DNA from 3 places in the Streptomyces sp. NPDC053069 genome. Region 1 is predicted to be linked to each of the others. Evidence: riboswitches for the same ligand, from Rfam matches in the RefSeq annotation. Region 1 holds a riboswitch; each other region holds the start of a gene.
What was found. Region 1 has a riboswitch for ZMP and ZTP ahead of ACIGXP_RS14865 (hypothetical protein). Riboswitches for the same ligand answer to the same signal wherever they lie in the genome.

Region 1 (2,251 bases):
CATCTCGCTCGCCTCGTCGTGCCAGAGGAAGACGCGCACGTGCATCGCGTGGTGGAGACCGGTCCTCTCCCACTCGGTCATGAGGTCGGCGATGATGCGGCCGATGGCGTGCTTGGCGCCCTCGTCCGTGTCGGCGGCGGTGATCACGCCGTGCCACTGTTCGGGGTCGCTGCCGTAGGGGCGCCAGCCCTCGGACCCGTGCGGCTCGAACACCCGGTAGGCCCAGTCCGTATTGGTGTTCATAACACCGATTGTGTCACTGTAAAGAGCCTCATGCGCCGCATGGATCGACGCCCGCCGAGCGCGGGTCCGTCGAAGCGAACAACTGCCCGGACGTCCTGGAGCTGGACGACGGCGACTTCTTTGTGATCGGGAAGCTGCATCTCCTGTCGGGTGATCCGCATCGGTCGCGAGGCCCTGCGCTGCCTGCTCGCCCGATGCGGCGTCACCTTCCAGCGGACCAAGACCTGGAAGGAGTCCACTGACCCCGACCGCGACGCCAAGCTGGACCGGATCGAGCGCGTCCTGGACCGCTTCCTTGACCGCGTGTCCACAAGGGCGCCAAGATCCGCCAGTGGGGCCCGGAAGAACAAGGTGGAGCTGTGCTTCACCCCGACCAACGCATCCTGGCCAACTCGAACCATCCCAACCACACCGTCCAGACCCGTGAACTGCACCGATACCTGCGCTGGCGCAACGCCAACGCCCACCATCCCGACGTCCTGGCCGCCCAACGTAAGGAGCGCGTCCGCATCCGTAGCGAGAAGGGCATCCGGTGGGGCGGGCGTCCGCTGGCACTGACGGCATGACCGGCGAAACTATGTACTCGCTCGTGCAGATAGCATCGTGTCCGGTCGCGACTGGCGAAGGTGGAGAACCACCGGAGAGCGGCCGTTTTCCCGCGTGAGCGTCGACCGCCTGGGCGCCTGCGTCAGTGATGTCCCGCTGACACAGGAGGCTATGACGTGGATCTGCGCTATGAGATCAACCCGCAGCAGGCGGCGGCGACTACCGCGCCGGTGCAGCTCGGCCGATGGCCGGTCCGGGTGTTGCAGGGCAACCCGTCCTACATCAACATGCTGGACGCACTCAACAGTTGGCAGCTGGTGCTGGAGGCAAGCAGGGTCCTGAACCGGCCGGCCGCTGCCTCCTTCAAACACGTCTCGCCCGCCGGAGCGGCCGTGGCCGGCCCCGTCGATGACGTCACCGCCAAGCTCTACGGCATCGACCGCGACAGTGTCGGTGCGCTCACCAGCGCATACCTGCGTGCCCGCGACGCCGATCCGAAGTCCTCCTACGGCGACTTCGCCGCCGTGTCGCACCCGGTCGACACCGAACTCGCCGAGCTGTTGTCCCGCGTGGTCTGCGACGGCGTCATTGCCCCCGGTTACGCCCCCGGCACCGTCGCGACGCTCAGCAAGAAGAAGAACGGCCGCTTCCTGGTCATGGAAGCGGACCAGGCGTTCACACCCCCACAGTGCGAGACACGGGAGGTGTTCGGCTTGCGGCTGTCCCAGCGGCGCGACGAGGTGGCGTTGTCCACCGCTCTGCTGGACAACGTCGTATGCGGCACGCTGCCGACCGCGGCAGCCGAGGATCTCCTGCTGGGCCTGGCGGTCCTGCGCTACACGCAGTCCAACTCCGTGTGCTACTTGCGTGGTGGGGCGCGGGTCGTCGTCAGGGGTGGCTACCGTCCAGCAGTGTGCGCATGTAGTCGGTGTGCGCCGTGAGGAGTTGTACGGTGCGGCCTGTCCCGTCCGGCAGGAACGGCAGGACCAGCAGCGCCGGCACCGCCGCGGCGAGTGCGATCAGGACCGCCGGGGTGAACAGGGCGATGATCACGCACTGACGCGCGCCGGTCGGGAGCGCGTGGGGCAGCCAGGACGGCATCATGCGCTGCCAGAGCGACGGAGCCATTAGCTGCTCAGGGCGGCCTCAGCGTCATCGATGGTGGCAAAGACCCGTAGGACCTGATCGGCTCCGGTCATTTCCAGGACCCGGCGCAGCTTGATCGGCACACAGGCCAGAACCAGCATCACCGCAGCTCTCTCCGCCTCACGACGAGCTCCCAGCAGCACGTTCAGCCCCGCCGAGTCGCAGAACGACACATCCGACAGGTCCAGCACGACGGCCCGTTCCGCACGATCTATAACCTGCGTCAGCTGCCCGCGCAGTTCAAGCTGCGAGACGTGGTCCATGACCCCGCGCACCTTCGCCACCAGGCAGTGGACCGACACGGCCGTCTCGACCG
Region 2 (2,251 bases), on a different contig from region 1:
CGACACCTCGCGCCCGGTGCCGACCGCCCGGGCGATGTCCAGCCCCGCCCACAGTCCGCGTCCCCGCACCGCCGTCACCGCGCCCGTGCCGAGCAGCCCCGCCAGCTCGCTGTGCAGCCGCGCGCCCAGCTCGGCCGCCCGCGCCTGGAACTCGCCCGTGCGCAGCATCGCGATCACCTCCAGCGCCACCGCGCAGGCCAGCGGATTCCCCCCGAACGTCGACCCGTGCTCGCCCGGGCGGAACACTCCGAGCACCTCCGCGCTCGACACCACCGCCGACACCGGCACGATCCCGCCGCCCAGCGCCTTGCCCAGCACATACATGTCCGGGACCACCCCCTCGTGTTCGCACGCGAAGGTCCGCCCCGTGCGGCCGAGACCCGACTGCACCTCGTCGGCGACGAAGAGCACGTTCCGTTCGCGGGTCAGCTCCCGGACCGCGGGCAGATAGCCGGCCGGCGGCACGATCACCCCGTTCTCGCCCTGGACCGGCTCCAGCAGCACCGCCACGGTGTTCTCCGTCAGCGCCTGCCGCATCGCCGTCGGATCGCCGTACGGCACGATCTCGAACCCCGGCGTGTACGGCCCGAAGTCCGCCCGGGCCTCCGGGTCGGTGGAGAAGCTGATGATCGTCGTCGTACGCCCGTGGAAGTTGCCGCCCGCAACCACGATCTTCGCCATCTCCGCGGGCACCCCCTTCACCCGGTACCCCCACTTCCGGGCCGTCTTCACCGCGCTCTCCACCGCCTCCGCGCCGGTGTTCACGGGCAGCACCATCTCCATCCCGCACAGCTCGGCCAGCTCCGTGCAGAACGCCGCGAACCGGTCGTGCAGGAAGGCGCGGGACGTCAGCGTCACCCGCTCCAGCTGCGCCTTCGCCGCCTCGATCAGCCGCCGGTTGCGGTGTCCGAAGTTGAGCGCCGAGTAACCGGCCAGCAGATCGAGATACCGCCGCCCCTCCACATCCGTCATCCAGGCGCCGTCCGCCGTGGCCACGACGACCGGCAGCGGATGGTAGGTGGGCGCACAGTGCGCCTCGGCGGCGCTGATGAGGTCTTCTGCAGCGGTCATGGCCTCTCCCGGATCCGACGAGAACACTTCGGGAACACGACGGTGAACTCCTTCCTACCGTCGCTCGCATGGTGGACGCGGGACCTGCGCCGTCCGGCTCGCCCGGTAGGCTGATCAGCGGGCCGTGACTGGCGCGCTGGGATGGGACGGACCATCGGGGAGCGGCCCGACGGGAAACAGTGCCGTGCGCCTGGGCCGAACGTGAACGCTGTACGCACACCGTCCGGAGGTCCTCATGCCAGAGCAGCAGCCCCTCTCCACCGAGTCCACCGCCTTCCGTGCCGCCCTCGACGTCATCCGCGCCGTCGAGCCCCGGGTCGCCGACGCCATCGGCCAGGAGGTGACCGACCAGCGCGCGATGCTCAAGCTGATCGCCTCCGAGAACTACGCCTCCCCGGCCACCCTGCTGGCGATGGGCAACTGGTTCAGCGACAAGTACGCCGAGGGCACCGTCGGCCGCCGCTTCTACGCCGGCTGCCGCAACGTCGACACCGTCGAGGCCCTGGCCGCCGAGCACGCCCGCGAACTGTTCGGCGCCCGCCACGCCTACGTCCAGCCGCACTCCGGCATCGACGCCAACCTCGTCGCCTTCTGGGCCGTACTCGCCGACCGGGTCGAGGCCCCCTTCCTGGAGAAGACCGGCGCCCGCCAGGTCAACGACCTCACCGAGGCCGACTGGGCCGAGCTGCGCCAGGCCTTCGGCAACCAGCGCATGCTCGGCATGTCCCTGGACGCCGGCGGCCACCTCACCCACGGCTTCCGCCCGAACATCTCCGGCAAGATGTTCGACCAGCGGTCCTACGGCACCGACCCGGCGACGGGCCTCATCGACTACGAGGCCCTGCGCACCCAGGCCCGCGAGTTCAAGCCGCTGATCATCGTCGCCGGCTACTCGGCGTACCCCCGCCTGGTGAACTTCCGGATCATGCGCGAGATCGCCGACGAGGTCGGCGCGACCCTGATGGTCGACATGGCCCACTTCGCGGGCCTCGTCGCCGGCAAGGTGCTCACCGGCGACTTCGACCCGGTCCCGCACGCCCAGATCGTCACCACCACCACCCACAAGTCGCTGCGCGGCCCGCGCGGCGGCATGGTCCTGTGCGACGACTCCCTCAAGGACCAGGTCGACCGCGGCTGCCCGATGGTCCTCGGCGGCCCGCTGCCGCACGTCATGGCCGCC
Region 3 (2,251 bases), on a different contig from region 1:
CGAGCACCGGCCCGCAAGAGCCGTGACGGGGGCGGGGCCGAGCGTACGGGCCCGCAAGGGCCGTTGCCAGGCGAAGGCGTACGGCTGCGCTTGCCGTGGCCGCCGGGCCGGAGGAACCTCGAAGGGTGGGGGTCCGCGTGGTCCGCGCCCCGCCGGGCCGCGGGCGCCCGAAGGAGGTCACCATGGGCACCGCGACAGGTTCCGCCTTCGACACCGAGGCACTGCGCCGGGGCATAGAAGGGAACACCGGGAACACCCTTCTGTCGCTCTACGCCGACGACGCGGAGATCCGCATCGTCGACCACAACCACCAGCCCAGCCACCCCACCGTGCTGCGCGGCCGGGGTCAGATCGCCGAGTTGCTGGACGACATCTACAGCCGCGACATGACACACAAGCTGGACCAGTGCGTGGTGCAGGGCGACCACGCCGCCTTCACCGAGTCCTGCCAGTACGGGGACGGCACCCGGGTCCTCGCCGAGTCGATGGTCACCTTGCGTGACGGCAAGATAGCCAGTCAGTTGCTCATCCAGGCCTGGGACGAGTAGGCCTGGGACGAGTAGCCGCGCACACCGGCATGACAGACGCCGGAAGGAGATTCTCCACGGTCCAGGTCACCTCCGGGCTGACCTGGACCTTCTCTGCCCGCACGGCCCTCGGGCGGATGCCCGGGGCGCATCCGCGAAAGCTGCCGGCTTCCGGGCGGGCCGAAGGGCATGCGGGTGCTCGGTTACGCTGTACCCGGGCCGTGACTGGCGCTGAGGTGGAGTACCACCGGGGAGCGGTCCGTGGTGGATGCCGCGCGCCTGGGCGAGAGAGTCGATCCAGCTCAGGAGTGTGCAGCATGACCCAGGCCCGTCTCATGGACGGCACCGCCCTCGCCCGCCGTATCGTCGAGGACACCGCGAAGAAGGCCGCCGGCCTCACCGCCCGGACCGGCACCGCGCCCTGTCTCGCGACCGTGCTCGTCGGCGAGGACCCGGCGTCCGTGACCTACGTCCGCATGAAGCAGAACCGCTGCCGCAAGGCCGGTATCGAGTCCCGGCACGTGGCCCTGCCCGCCACCACGACCACCGGCGAACTCGTCGGCGCGCTGCGGGAGTTGTCGGCCGACCCGACCGTGCACGGCATCCTGCTCCAGCACCCGGCCGGCAAGCACATCGACGAGCGGGCCGCGTTCGAGGCGATCGCTCCGGAGAAGGACGTCGACGGCGTCACCTTCGCCTCGTTCGCCACGATGAGCTTCGGCCTGCCGGGCTTCGTCTCCTGCACGCCCGGCGGCATCCTGCGGCTGCTGGACGAGTACGGCGTCGATCCCGCCGGGAAGCGGGCCGTGGTCGTGGGCCGCAGCGCGATCCTCGGCAAGCCGGTGGGCATGCTGCTCCTGGCCCGGGACGCGACCGTGACGTACTGCCACTCGCGGACGACGGACCTGTCGGCGGCGGTCCGGGAGGCGGACATCGTGGTCGCCGCGGTGGGCCGGCCGCGGCTGATCCGCGGTCAGGACATCAAGCCGGGCGCGGTGGTGATCGACGCCGGTTACAACCCGGGGAACGTCGGCGACGTCGACTTCGACTCCGCGGTGGAGCGGGCCTCGCTGATCACGCCGGTGCCGGGCGGTGTCGGCCCCATGACGATCGCCACCCTGCTGGAGCAGACCGTCGAGGCCGCCGCCCGGCAGCTCGGTGCATGAGGTCGGCGCAGAAGGTGAGCGCTGAGGTCAGCGCATCCAGGCGCTGTATCCCATGACATCTCCGGCCTTCACGCCGTACTCGGGGTCGTCCTTGACGAAGGTGGCCTCCATGCCGAGGACAGCGCCGGTGCGCGGTTCCAGGATCAGCATGCGCCGGACGGTGCCGGCGTCGTACACATAGGCCTGGCCGGGGCGGCCGAGCCGGTCGGTCACCTGCCCGGCCGGCCGCAGCCCGTGGGCCTGCGCGAACACCCGGACGAGAGCCGCCGACTCGCGGGCACCGAGGGTCCAGTTGTCGAGCAGTTCCCCGACGGCGTCGAAGAGTTCGCCGGTGCTCAGCGGGGCCGTGCCGCGGTTGATCCCGGGGCGGGCGATCTCGGTGAGATAGGCGCGCAGGGCCGCCGCGGTGTGCGGCGGGGGCGCCTCGGGCGGGGCGTCGCTCCAGCTCGGCGGGTAGGTGGTCCGGCTCAGCACATGACCGTCCGTCACGAGGCGTGGCTCGTCGCCCTCGTCGGTGAGGACGGGGCGGCCGGGTGTGCGCGGGTCGGTCGCCACGAC

Region 2: it holds a riboswitch for ZMP and ZTP, as region 1 does, so the genes downstream of both, ACIGXP_RS04200 (glycine hydroxymethyltransferase) here and ACIGXP_RS14865 (hypothetical protein) in region 1, are expected to answer to the same signal.
Region 3: it holds a riboswitch for ZMP and ZTP, as region 1 does, so the genes downstream of both, ACIGXP_RS19550 (bifunctional 5,10-methylenetetrahydrofolate dehydrogenase/5,10-methenyltetrahydrofolate cyclohydrolase) here and ACIGXP_RS14865 (hypothetical protein) in region 1, are expected to answer to the same signal.

What each region holds. Positions count from the first base shown of each region.
Region 1 is NZ_JBITZN010000005.1:465,590-467,840, forward strand. It holds gene ACIGXP_RS14855 (hypothetical protein) at 1-243, opposite strand, end outside; partial or broken gene ACIGXP_RS14860 (hypothetical protein) at 391-809, shown strand; ZMP/ZTP riboswitch at 847-931, shown strand; gene ACIGXP_RS14865 (hypothetical protein) at 966-1,730, shown strand; gene ACIGXP_RS14870 (dTMP kinase) at 1,678-1,917, opposite strand; gene ACIGXP_RS14875 (STAS domain-containing protein) at 1,917-2,251, opposite strand, start outside.
Region 2 is NZ_JBITZN010000002.1:129,994-132,244, forward strand. It holds gene rocD (ornithine--oxo-acid transaminase) at 1-1,071, opposite strand, end outside; ZMP/ZTP riboswitch at 1,186-1,274, shown strand; gene ACIGXP_RS04200 (glycine hydroxymethyltransferase) at 1,307-2,251, shown strand, end outside.
Region 3 is NZ_JBITZN010000007.1:496,872-499,122, forward strand. It holds gene ACIGXP_RS19540 (acyltransferase domain-containing protein) at 1-26, shown strand, start outside; gene ACIGXP_RS19545 (nuclear transport factor 2 family protein) at 183-548, shown strand; ZMP/ZTP riboswitch at 739-819, shown strand; gene ACIGXP_RS19550 (bifunctional 5,10-methylenetetrahydrofolate dehydrogenase/5,10-methenyltetrahydrofolate cyclohydrolase) at 845-1,693, shown strand; gene ACIGXP_RS19555 (CU044_5270 family protein) at 1,721-2,251, opposite strand, start outside.